Regions from separate parts of the Paenibacillus sp. RRE4 genome, predicted to be linked through region 2. Evidence: riboswitches for the same ligand, from Rfam matches in the RefSeq annotation. Region 2 holds a riboswitch; each other region holds the start of a gene.
The links. A riboswitch is a leader RNA that binds a small molecule or an ion and turns the genes downstream of it on or off. The one in region 2 is predicted to bind cyclic di-AMP.

Region 1 (3,114 bases), 1.3 Mb from region 2:
TTTTTGTAAAGAAATTTGAATATAGGAGTCTAATTATGATCAGTGATACAGAATTGGATGCCCTGCGTTTGTCAGGGGAAAAGGTAAGAGTGGTACGCGATGAGCTTGAGTCTAACGATGTAACGGGCATCGTGGTAGCCTGGGATGATGAGCAAGTACTTATTCGCAGGCAGAATCGCCGTGTTGTGAAGCTGGATCGGTCTTACCGTTATCAGCTGTTCAGTGAGCCTCGTCAAAGTGTTTTAAGTGAATAAATGACATGAGTGCTTAGCTTAACGGATTCATGTTACCGGAAATATCACTCAAAGAGAAGGTCTGCTACACCAAATGTTTGGAATTACCATCAGGATCAGGCATATTTGCGACGCACGCGAGAGAAGATAGGTACAGTGGAACAATTCGCTGTATTTACAGCCGAAAGGGTGTGTTGCAAGTCATGACATTGATGAATGATAAAGTTCATGCTTATAAGGATCAGATTGGCGCATTAAGCGACGTTCTCCCGGATGTGGTGAAATCATATCATGAGTTTACGGGAGAGTGCTTCCAGCCGGGGGTGCTTGATGCCAAAACCAAGCAGTTAATTGCGCTAGGGATCGGTTTGTTTGCTAATAACGAAGTGTGCACGTTCTATCATGTGGAGGAAGCCCGGTCCAAGGGAGCGACCGATCAGGAGATCATGGAGACGGTAGCTGTCGCTGGTGCAGTGGGCGGCGGACATGCTCTGTCACAGGGAGCCATGAGGGTGCAGAAGGCCCTCCATTAGTGGATGAAGTAAAACAAAATTAACAGGGTAATACACCTCTTTAATAGAGGCGTATTACCCTGTTTTTTATAGATCATCTTTACATTCTTTACTGTAAGGAGTAGCCAGGGGCTATTTCCCGTTCTTTAAATTCAATTAAAGCTTACCCAACATTTTGTTATACATAAATTGACCTGTTACCCGTCTTGCGGTTACATAACGATCACTGAAATACGGATTGGACAACTTGGTGATGCTGACACCTTTGCTGCTGGAGGCATGTGCGAATTGACCTCCACCGATGTATACTCCTGTATGTGAGATGCCTCTACCTGTTGTGTTGAAGAAGACCAGATCTCCTGTACGAATGCTTGCTTTGGAGACAGGTGTTCCGGCTTTCGCTTGTTGTTGCGACGTGCGAGGGAGCTCAATGCTATATTTGTTGAAAATATATCTCATAAACCCGGAACAATCGAAGCCAGCCATGGTTGTGCCGCCCCATTTGTACGGGATACCTGTCATATTGTTAACCATCGTATTAATTGTGCTTGCCTCTGTGCTTGTTGCCCCGGATGTAAATAGTACAGCAGCCCCAAAAATGGAAATAATCAGTTTTTTCAAAATCAATGTTCTCCCTTCGATGCCTACGGAGTTAGCTAAGGGTTCGGTAGAAGGTTCCCTATATTTCCTATGTATAAGAATAATTCACCCAAAATGGTTCCCCCGTTTTCAATCCTGAAACTCGGCAAATGAATAATTAAGTTTTTGTAACTATTTGAAACTATATTGCATAAATGCGTAATTGTCAAACCTGTTTAAAGGTGTTCATTTAGCCTCAATGTTAGCGGAATTATCGGTTTTATAGAGAACTAAGTCGAATTTAACGGGAATAGTGTTTACAAAAAAGTAACTATTTTTTCGACGATTTCTTTGAAAAAAAGGAGGAGATGGATTATAATCCGAATTTATATTACAATAAAAGTAATTTATTCTATTATTATGATTTTCATAACTGGATTTGCAACAAATAAAAGTCAGATGAGAAGGAGGAATATCCATGTCTGCCTCACTTGCAAATGTAAAACCTAATGTTGAAAGCGTTAGCAATATTATTGAGAAATTGTATAGGAGAAACTATCTTAGTATGAAGCAAAAAGCATATTACATCACTCGCGATGCATTTACTGCAGAGGACTTAGTTCAAGAATCTTTCGTCAGACTTTTTGATAAACAGCAAACCTTGCTTATGCTTGCCGAGGATCAACAATATTGTTATATGATGCGAACCGTCCACAATGCAACTCTCAATTATGTAGAAAAACAAAAAAAGAAAAGGCTATGGATACATATTTTTAACAACGAGAACGACATGGATAACATATCAGATGCTTCATCAATTCCTGAACAATGCTATGAACGAAAAGAACAGTCTAAATGGATGGAACAATTGCTAAAGTCGTTGCCCGGACGTGATCAACAACTTCTGCGTAATAAATATTTACTTGGTTTGACTGATAAGGAAAGCGCACATCTTTTAAGTTTACCCGAAGCAAACGTCAGATCCTACTTGACAAGGGCTAGACGAAGAGTTAGGGAGACAATCAACAACCAAAGAACCTAAAAGATAATTGTGAATACTTTGTGAAAAACGTTGCATTTGCGTGGGATGAATTGTCTATATAGTTGTAGTCTGTATTTTGAAGAAGAGTTTTAATGCGCTTTATTTGGAGGGATGCAAATAAGTGTACTGTGTAAAAACGTTAAAGTATGAACGAAGAATCTTGGAAAAAGAAAAAATGTAGAAGGGAGCAATAACCATGTTACGAAAAATGTTGGCTGCATTTTTAGTTTTATCTGTAGTACTCGTTCCACAATTAGCCGCTACGTCCAGCGCAGATGTCACAACAACATCAGAAACGGAAGAAACATTCACTTTCACCAACGTATATGAATATGACAGTAGTTCTTATAAAAAGAAAGCACATTATGATACTCTTAGAGTAACGCTGAAAGATGAACTTATGGACTTTGATTTGGATGGTACAAGCTTGACAAACACTGTATATACCGTGAACAAAAATGAATCAACCGGAACAACACTTATTTCAGCATCAGGAGATATCGATTCAAATCGTCATGCTTCGATTCGGCTCGTTTTTGATGAAAAAGAGAATGCAAATGGAAACATTATTTTGACAACTTCCAAGAAAATTAACATTGGTGGAGAGACCAAGATTATAGAAACCGACAAACTTATTCGATTTGCACCAGTCAATGAACCTGTTAATCTGGAAAGTCTGGTAAATGGGATCAGAAGTGATGACCAGTATTCCGATACTTACACAGATTACGGACCTCTAGCAGGCGAA
Region 2 (3,114 bases):
GATATTATGTATCAAGCAAGTGTAGTCAAAAATCTTACGTTCCAGGGTCTGAACCCGTTCATTATTGCGGCAGCGATTTACTTTGTGATGACATTTATTCTGTCCAAGCTGCTCGGACGATTGGAAAGGAAGTTGGGTGCAAGTGATAGACGTTAGACAATTACACAAATCATATGGTAAAAATGATGTTCTGAAGGGCATTGACGTAACGATTGGCAAAGGTGAGGTCGTTGTAGTTATTGGTCCTTCGGGTTCGGGAAAAAGTACATTTCTGCGCTGTCTGAATCTGCTGGAACAACCTTCATCGGGACAGATCGATTTCGAAGGTGTTTCAATTACCGATCCCAAGCATAACATTAATGCTACACGTGAAAAGATGGGCATGGTGTTCCAGCATTTTAATCTGTTTCCTCATAAAACGGTGCAGCAAAACATCACGATTGCTCCAATCAAAGTGAAGAAACAATCCACGGATGAGGCTAACAAAATTGCCGAGGATCTTCTGAAGACAGTCGGTTTGGCGGACAAAAAAGATGTATATCCGAACCAGCTGTCCGGTGGTCAAAAGCAACGGATTGCGATTGCAAGAGCGCTCGCGATGCAGCCGCATGTAATGTTGTTTGACGAGCCAACATCGGCCCTTGATCCGGAGATGGTCGGAGAGGTATTGGAAATCATGAAACGTCTTGCTGAAGGCGGAATGACGATGGTCATTGTAACACATGAGATGGGTTTTGCGCGTGAGGTGGGAGACCGCATTCTGTTTATGGACGGCGGTGTCATCGTTGAGGAAGGTACCCCGGATGAAGTGTTCGGGGCGCCAAAACATCCGCGTACTCGAGACTTTCTTGCAAAAGTACTTTAATTCATGCCATGCTGTATTTAGAATCAAATGAATAACGGCGTTATCGGATCGAAAGGTCCGGTAACGTTTTTTTGTTGTTTGCGGAAAAGGTAGAACCTAAAAAGTAACTTTTCTGTTACCTGTAAAATGAATTAAAACGCCAAATGGAAACATTTACTACAGCTTAAGGTTACAAAATTGTGATATATTCAAGACTGCCGAAACTTCCGAAGCGGAAGTGCGGGGGACGTAACAATGCAGACATAGTTAATGATTTGAGAAATATGCTGCTTGGGGTGAATTAGGAATACATAATGCTTCAGCATGTCACGTACAGCCTATAGGGTGGGTTCCTCCATCCGAATCCGACAACTAACTTCGCAGGCATCATGAGGGAGGAAGACCATGTATAACAAGAAACGTTTAGCCAAAACAGCCATTGCACTACTGACATCCATTCTATTCATTCAAGCCGTTCCGGCTCACGCGGATTCCGTTCATGTGGCCAAAGAAGGGGACACCTTTTTCACCTTATCCAAGCAATACGGCGTTGATATGAACACATTAATTAAAACGAATAAAGGCATCTCACCATATAACATCTATGGTGGTTTGAAAATTACAATCCCGGGTAACGAAAACAAAGTAGAAGCGGCACCGGTTCAAGCGAAGTCGCAGGAAAAAACGGTTACTGCCGCAAGCCTAGACGTGAATACAGATAATAAAGTGGTGCAGGCTTGGGGGAAAACATTCGACTACAGCAAAACGCTGAGTGTTAAAGCAACAGCGTATTCCGCAGATGCTTCCGAAAATGGTGGATGGGGCGCCGTTGATTATTTTGGAAATCCGCTCGAACTCGGCACGATCGCGGTGGATCCCAAGGTTATCCCTTTTGGAACAAAGGTATTGGTGACAGGGCATACACACCCTGGATTGCCGAAACAGGCTTTCGTAGCAACGGCTTTGGATGCAGGTAGCGCGATTAAAGGAAATCGCATTGACATCTTTATCCCTGGGAGCAAACAGTTCGTTAGCTCATTTGGTTTTCAGGATATTGAGTTGTACATTTTAAAATAAAGCTTAAACCCTCCCATCTATGAATGTGGGATCATAAGTTGAATGGAGTATTAATAAACAGGGTGTTCTTGCATCATCAGGATGGGCTAATTCATGATGACGTAGAGGAACACCCTGTTTTTCATTTATTGTTTCTCTTTTGGCAGTTTAAGCATCTCGTCCAAGGTAACTAATTCATACCCTCGGTTTCGCAATTCTTCAATAACCTCAGGCAAAGCCTCTACCGTACCTTTCAGGTTTGAACCTGTGCCGCCGCCAGCGTGCTGTAATACGATGGAACCGGGTTTCACCGCGGAGAGAATATTTTCTTTTACTTTTTCCTTGGATAGTCCTTTCCAATCGAGGGAATCCACGTTCCAGTTCACGATGCTGTAATGCTGTTTTGCAGCCCATCGCAACTGCTCCTCGTTAATGTCCCCGTACGGAGGGCGAATCATTTTGGGCGTATAACCTGTCAGGCGGTGAATAATATCGCCGGTATGTAAAATTTGTTTGCGAAAGGCGTTCATCGATAACTTACTGAATTCAGGATGATTGTAGCTGTGATTACCGACAATATGGCCTTCTTTCACCATCCGTTTTACCAAATCCGGGTGTTTCTCCGCACGATTGCCGACAACAAAAAACGTTGCACGAACCTTGTATTTTTTTAATACATCAAGTACCCGCGGCGTAAATCTTGGATCAGGTACATCATCAAAAGTCAGCGCAACTTGTTTGGTGGAAGGGCCATTGGTTTTGAACGTATCCGCGTATTTCTGACGAAGTTGACCTAGAGTCAACCGTTCTTCTTTAACATCTGAGCCAGACGCCGGTGTATCACTGAGGGTTGAAGAAGGTTCCTCAGATGAAGCAGCAGACACAGGCGCAGGGGCTAAAGGAGCTGTATAAACCCCAGAACATATAATAGTAACGAGTGCGAGCATGACGAGGCGCATTCGCATGTTAACGGCCTCCTTTTCCAAAATTGCGTTCTCTATGGTATGCCCGTTGTCTGTTTCTTTTATGCATGTGTGAGAAGTTTCATTGCATCATCAGGTCATGAAAGCCATAATTCCACCATATATAACATAAAGAGAAGGATAGGTGGAGAGACGATGAGTACATATGATTTGAAATCCATTCGTTTAGAGGTTTTTGAGGCAGGACAGGACAAGGTATTTCTGATTACGGGTGGTAAAGCTCATATTGGG
Region 3 (3,114 bases), 2.0 Mb from region 2:
GGTTCGAGTCCTCTCGACCGCATTATATGAAGATTTACGAGAGAAGCTTTCCGTGATGGAGAGCTTTTTTTGTTTTCATATAGCAACAAGGGCGAATTATTCAGGATGAGGACATGTGTTAAAAGAGAGGACGCAAAAAAGCCGCCCAAAAGCTTGAGCAGTGTCTGGCTCTTTGCTTTATAGGTGGCTTGTTTTTGTTTATATGTTTGTTCGAAAATCTATATTTATTTGTTAATCAGCTTCTGAATATCCTCTTCGATTTTGTCCGGTGTAGTCTGCGGAGCATATCGTTTCACAACTTTACCATCCTGATCGACAAGGAATTTGGTAAAGTTCCATTTGATGGCTTTGGAGCCGAGCAAGCCTGGTGCTTCTTTGGAAATGTGTTGGAAGAGCGGATGAGCGCTTGAACCATTGACGTCAATTTTTTCAAACATCGGGAAGCTTACGCCATAATTCATCTGACAAAATTCAGCAATATCGTCGGAAGATCCTTTTTCCTGCGCGAATTGGTTGCTTGGGAATCCAAGCACTTCAAACGGAGCATCCTGGAATTTATCCTGAAGCTCTTGCAAGCCCTTGAATTGAGGGGTGAGACCGCACTGGCTTGCGGTATTCACAATTAACAACACTTTGCCGCGATATTGGGACATCTCAATCTCTTGTCCGCGAAGGGTGTTTACTTTGTAATCATAGACTGACATGGGAAACGCCTCCATCCTGTTATTCTTAATATGCTTATTATATTTTAAACAATTAAATAATGCAAAACTTATTTGGGATTATCGTTGTTATAACCATTCGCTTTCTGGACTCAAAAATGGACGAAAAAACCATGAATCAATTTTTGTACGGTTGAGAATTAGATAGCTTGGAAGAGGAGGATAGCGTATAAGCTCATTGTAAGCGTTATTATCATAGGTTATTGCCGGAAATCTGGCGATTCGGTGATCTGTATGCACTTTACATGATCATGGTACGGGTGTATGATTCATAGCGTAATTTGAATTTTAATTAAATTGTACCTGAAAAACGAAACAAACGATAATATCGATCGGTCTTATACTCAAGATTTACGAACGATGTTTTAATCGCTGAGTTTCCATTCATTGTGGATGGAAAACGGGGGAACCAACAGAATGGGCTGTATGACAGCAGCGGACATTCATGGGGTGAATTTTTCGGTGAAAGCCGGAAATAGGGCGACTCTCGCGCCCGAATCCGTCAGCTAACCTCGTAAGCGTTAAAGGGAGAGGCAACAAACCGCACGCTGGTTCATGGCGCTTTCGTCATGGATTATTTAAGAAGCGTTTCGGAGGCCTTGGTCCCCACGCTTCTTTTTTGTTGTCTTTTCACGCCAAGGGAGGAACGAAGAATGGATAAAGAGATGATTTTGGTAACCGCTCCAAATGAAGCAGGACGTAAATTTGTGAAATTGCTGATGTATAAAAAAATGCCATTTGCCGTTCTGACGAACAGTGCTGATGAGGAGCGCAAACTTCGCCGTCTTGGCGTAGAACACGTCATCCGTATGAATACAGCAGCTGCTGAGAAATGGTTTTTGCCGCAAGGCAGTGTAGGCAATGTATTTATTTTTGAGAACAGTCTGAACTTGACATGCCGCTATCTTCAAATTTGTCGCTCATGGACATCGAAGTCTTTGTGTGTGATCACGGAGCAGAGCCATCCTAAAGGGATTTATCGTGGAATGGGAGCGGATAAAATTGTCTATTCATTGAATGGAGAAGTCGGGTTCCTTCTTAATAGTTGCAATAAACCTGAAGCTGAAGTAAGCAGCTTGTGATTGACATTGATCCAAGGTAAGACGCCTGTTATAATTGCAGGTATAGACTAACGGAATTTGAGGAGACTCATGCTTGTCGTGGGTCTTCTTTTTTTATGGAAACAGTACGGTAGTATAGAAGCGAGGGATAACCTGCAGCTTACGAGGAGGAATCAGCGTGCCGGATATTGCCGGATTGAAGTGGTTGTTTTTTGATGTGGGGGATACGCTGGTGGATGAATGGGAGCCAGTAGATGATATTATTGGGCAGTTCGTTCGGGAGGCGAATGATTACGGCTATCCAGTAAAGATCGAGGCGGTAAGAGAACTGTTTGCTACCTGTTACCGTAATTATGAACAGTGGCCCATGAAAGTAGCCATACGTACATATATTCATGATGAAAATCACCGCACTCTGATTCAGGAGAAGCTGAAATTTCATAAAGAACTGGAGCAACCGTTTCCTTCTGCAACCAAGGTGCTTGAACAGCTTTCGCATCACTATCGTATTGGCATCATCGCCAATCAGAGCCCTGGGACTGAAGCAAGGCTGGAGAGCTACGGACTTCGTAAATATGTCCATGTTCTGGCCTGTTCGGCAGAAGAAGGGGTGTCCAAGCCTGATCCGGAGTTGTATGCGGTTGCTCTGAAGCAGGCTGATTGCGCGCCCGAAGAAGCGGTTATGATTGGCGATCGAATCGATAATGATATTATGCCAGCACGTAGTTTAGGTTTACGCACCATTCGTATTTTGCAAGGGTACGGAAGGTTCCAGCCAGAGCTTTCGGATGCCGAGCGTGCAGACTGGACGGTGGAGTCCCTGGATGAACTGCTGCCGCTACTCATACCTGATGAGGATGCAGGTAAATCTATATGAGTCTTAGGTTAGACTATGTGGGATTAGATTGCAGGTATATGTAGATCGGAAGTATATCAATATAAAGACACAAAGAAGGCCGATTTGCGTTGGGATCAATACCAACAGCGAATCGGCCTTTTTATATAGAAGCTTAGAACAGCATGAAGGTCTGGATGATTAAATACACATTCAGGACAACGATGATAGCGGCAATAGTCCAAGAGACGATTTTGAGCCATAGTTTGTTTGCAAAAGGCCCCATGCTTTTTTTGTCACTTGTGAACATCACAAGTGGGATGACGGCGAACGGCAGTTGCAGAGACAGGATGACCTGACTTAAGATCAGTAACTCTTCTGTGCCGCGCTCACCGGCAATCGCAGTGACGATGACAGCAGGGATGATCGCAATCAGTCGGGTAACCAGTCTACGCAACCATGCCGGGATACGGATATTGAGGAAGCCTTCCATGAC
Region 4 (3,114 bases), on a different contig from region 2:
ATCATTCATGCAACTATTTTATAGCATTCCCATTTCAAAGTAAAACGATTTTAGTTTGCTTCCGGCTTAACTGGACCAATCACATAGACCGTTTTGCCTTTTTTACGTCCGAAATTCAGGGCATGCTTCACACTGTCATAATAAACGTCAATTTTGTTGCCTTTAATAGCGCCGCCTGTATCTTCCGCACGACGGAAGCCTAGGCCCTCAATGTATACCCACCAGCCGATTGGAATGACCTTGGGATCAACTGCAATAGTGCGCCCCTCCGTTACACGAGTACCGGAAGCTGTTTTTGTACCAATACCTGGCTCTTCAGAAGAGTAGGCTGTCATCGATACATTTTTCAAAACTTTAGAGTATTTAAAAGAATTCCCGGAGACCGTAATCACCTTGCTGCCCGAGGCAGATGTTTTCTTCGAGTTCGTTGTTACAGCTTTTTTGGCAGTTGAAGTTTTGGCAGATACCAATTGAACCTCAGGTTCCTTCACAACCGGTTTAGCCTTCGTACCTACCGCGATCACTTTATCTACACGATTGGAGGCGACCGTTTTACCTACCACTTTTTTGGAGACGAGTTCTCCATCTTGAAATACCTTTTCGATATGTTGCACGATTGTGCCTTCCTTGCCTTTCACTACAACACGGTTATCCCCTTGGAACAAACTCGGGTCTGCCGTTTTCACAACCTTGTAAGCAATCGGTTGTTTCACATCCACTGTATGCTTTGTTACACGCACTACACGAATCTTCATATCCGCTTTAATTGCGGTTCCGAGCGCTGGATACACTTTATCATGATTTGCCACTTCAATTCCTGATTGCTGAATTACACCCTGTACCGATGAATCGGTTGTATAAAGAGTCTTGGTGTCTCCGTCTGCCGTGATTTTAACTGGAACGGCCCGCTCAATAATGATTCGGTCTCCGTCGGTAATCGCCCCATTCATGGGCATGGATACCTTGTCGTGAGGGCTGACTGTGATTGACTGCTCCTCCAGCATTTCCTGAAGCATTCCTGTACGAGTCTCTACCACTTGAGCTTTGCCGTCAATAACCAGTGAAACCTGCTTCCCGGCCTGACCGTAAACGACTAACAAGATCATGATTGCAAGCGCAATTGAGAATATCGCGATCAATGCCATTTGACGCAAGTTCTCATGCTTCCACCGCAACGCGAAAGACTTACTGGATGATCGTGACTCATGGGTCTCTTCTGGTTGGAATATGCCCACTTCTCCGTCCTCCTTCATAGCCTCGCCGTCTAAAGTAATGCATGATGTCTTTGACGCGACTATAACAATTTTTCTACAGAACGCAGATCAGAGATAATGATCGGTTCTGCACCATGAACCCCTCTTCGCAACATGATGTCATCCTCCTGAATATCTACCGTATGATGACAATATTTCTTTTATTCAAAACAAAAAAAGCCAAAGAAAGAGTGTAAGAGACCCTTTCGTGGCTTCCGAATGATTTTGAATATCGGAAATTCATGCACGAGGTTGCCTCTCTTTTTCCGCTTGCGAGGTTAGCTGTCGGGTTCGGGCGAAAGAGAGCCGCCCTATCTTAGGTCACCCGCTCATGGCGGACGCCCTTGAATTCACCCCGAGACCCAAAGAAGAAATCAAATACGGCTTCGCAGAACATTCCGCTGCTTTTGGGTCAGCGAACGATGCGCATCGGCTAGAATCACCGATGTTTAAGCCCTATTGGTTCCCCCGCTCTCCGTTAACGGAGACTCAGCGAGATTGATTCATGAAAGTAATGTTGTCTCATCGGAAAGTGTCCCTTTGTTCATCCCCCGAACATCTGTCCAATTTTCCGCGCAACAATTCACTGAAAAGATGATATCCTGTTTTGATGCATGTTGTAAAGCGTGGATCAAGTACGTTTTTCTAAATATTTGGTTAAAATATTGTAATATTCTGCAATTATTCGAAGCAAAGAGCAAATTAACTCTCTGTATCTCCCTTTTTCACCCGATTTACTCGTTTTCTTATTGAATCCCAAATCGTTCCATGGCATTTTTGGTGGTAATTGAAGCAATTTCCTCTACCGAAATGCCTTTAATTTCCGCAGCTGCTTCAGCAACCAGACGTACATGTGCTGTCTCATTTCGTTTTCCACGATAAGGATGAGGTGTCAGATACGGGGAGTCCGTTTCTAAGAAAAATCGATCCATCGGAACCTTGGCGAGCACTTCTTTCGGTTGCTTGGCATTTTTGAACGTGATCGGTCCTCCAAAGGACAGATGGAAGCCTAAATCCAGACACATTTTCGCCGTTTCCCAGCTACCGGAGAATGAATGCATCACACCTCCAACCTCACCAGCCTTCTCCTCACGTAAAATACGCACAATATCCTCATGAGCATCCCGATTATGGATGACAATGGGCATACTCAATTCACGTGCCAATGCAATTTGTTGTCGTAATACGCGGTGCTGTACCTCCTTAGGAGAAGTGTCCCAATGATAGTCTAGACCGATTTCGCCAATTGCTACCACTTTCTCATGTTTGCACAATGATGCAATCCATTCGAGATCACCCTCTTGCATCGTAATTGCATCCACCGGGTGCCAGCCTACAGCTGCGTGGATAAAATCATACGTTTCGGCCAGTTTCATCGTTGTTGGAATCGTCTCCCGATTAAAGCCAATATTAATCATGCGAGTCACTCCCGCCTGAACGGCCCGCTGAATCATGTCCTCTCGGTCTTCGTCGAATTGTGGTGCATCCAGATGAGTATGTGTGTCGAATAACATGCTTTCTCGTTCTCCCTTCATGTCGAAAGTCAAATGCCGAAGATTTGTTCATGGGAACTCCTCTTATTCTTGTACAAGAATTCTTTGCGTTTGAATTTCAAATTTATTTTTTTGCATCATTAAATGATTGGGACAAGCATCAATTTCAGTATTTTCAGTTTTAGCACTCAAGCTACTATATATAGAAGAAAAATAAAAAGTCAAATCAAAATCTGGCAAGGAAAGGCGTTAGAAACTGTATAATTACTCACTCGAATTACAAAATTATGTCGATCTACACATCCTCCCCATTAAAGCAGATTAATGTATCATGTAAAATAGCTCTCTTGGAAAGTCTTTTGATATCA

Region 1: linked by a shared signal. The riboswitch ahead of Q9R46_RS05670 (C40 family peptidase) and the one ahead of Q9R46_RS11520 (3D domain-containing protein) in region 2 are both predicted to bind cyclic di-AMP.
Region 3: linked by a shared signal. The riboswitch ahead of Q9R46_RS02325 (hypothetical protein) and the one ahead of Q9R46_RS11520 (3D domain-containing protein) in region 2 are both predicted to bind cyclic di-AMP.
Region 4: linked by a shared signal. The riboswitch ahead of Q9R46_RS26565 (resuscitation-promoting factor) and the one ahead of Q9R46_RS11520 (3D domain-containing protein) in region 2 are both predicted to bind cyclic di-AMP.

What each region holds. Positions count from the first base shown of each region.
Region 1 is NZ_JAUZUT010000001.1:1,220,348-1,223,461, forward strand. Features, by position in the region: gene Q9R46_RS05660 (hypothetical protein) at 36-254, shown strand; gene Q9R46_RS05665 (carboxymuconolactone decarboxylase family protein) at 437-766, shown strand; gene Q9R46_RS05670 (C40 family peptidase) at 902-1,366, opposite strand; cyclic di-AMP (ydaO/yuaA leader) riboswitch at 1,372-1,503, opposite strand; gene Q9R46_RS05675 (RNA polymerase sigma factor) at 1,803-2,366, shown strand; gene Q9R46_RS05680 (hypothetical protein) at 2,563-3,114, shown strand, end outside.
Region 2 is NZ_JAUZUT010000001.1:2,557,348-2,560,461, reverse strand. Features, by position in the region: gene Q9R46_RS11530 (ABC transporter permease subunit) at 1-156, shown strand, start outside; gene Q9R46_RS11525 (amino acid ABC transporter ATP-binding protein) at 143-865, shown strand; cyclic di-AMP (ydaO/yuaA leader) riboswitch at 1,051-1,247, shown strand; gene Q9R46_RS11520 (3D domain-containing protein) at 1,250-1,921, shown strand; gene Q9R46_RS11515 (polysaccharide deacetylase family protein) at 2,047-2,865, opposite strand; gene lpdD (prenylated flavin chaperone LpdD) at 3,019-3,114, shown strand, end outside.
Region 3 is NZ_JAUZUT010000001.1:523,782-526,895, forward strand. Features, by position in the region: tRNA gene Q9R46_RS02315 (tRNA-Leu) at 1-22, shown strand, start outside; gene Q9R46_RS02320 (glutathione peroxidase) at 225-704, opposite strand; cyclic di-AMP (ydaO/yuaA leader) riboswitch at 1,083-1,258, shown strand; gene Q9R46_RS02325 (hypothetical protein) at 1,376-1,804, shown strand; gene Q9R46_RS02330 (HAD family hydrolase) at 1,962-2,660, shown strand; gene Q9R46_RS02335 (Nramp family divalent metal transporter) at 2,794-3,114, opposite strand, start outside.
Region 4 is NZ_JAUZUT010000014.1:12,423-15,536, reverse strand. Features, by position in the region: gene Q9R46_RS26565 (resuscitation-promoting factor) at 51-1,235, opposite strand; cyclic di-AMP (ydaO/yuaA leader) riboswitch at 1,505-1,758, opposite strand; gene Q9R46_RS26560 (TatD family hydrolase) at 2,000-2,767, opposite strand.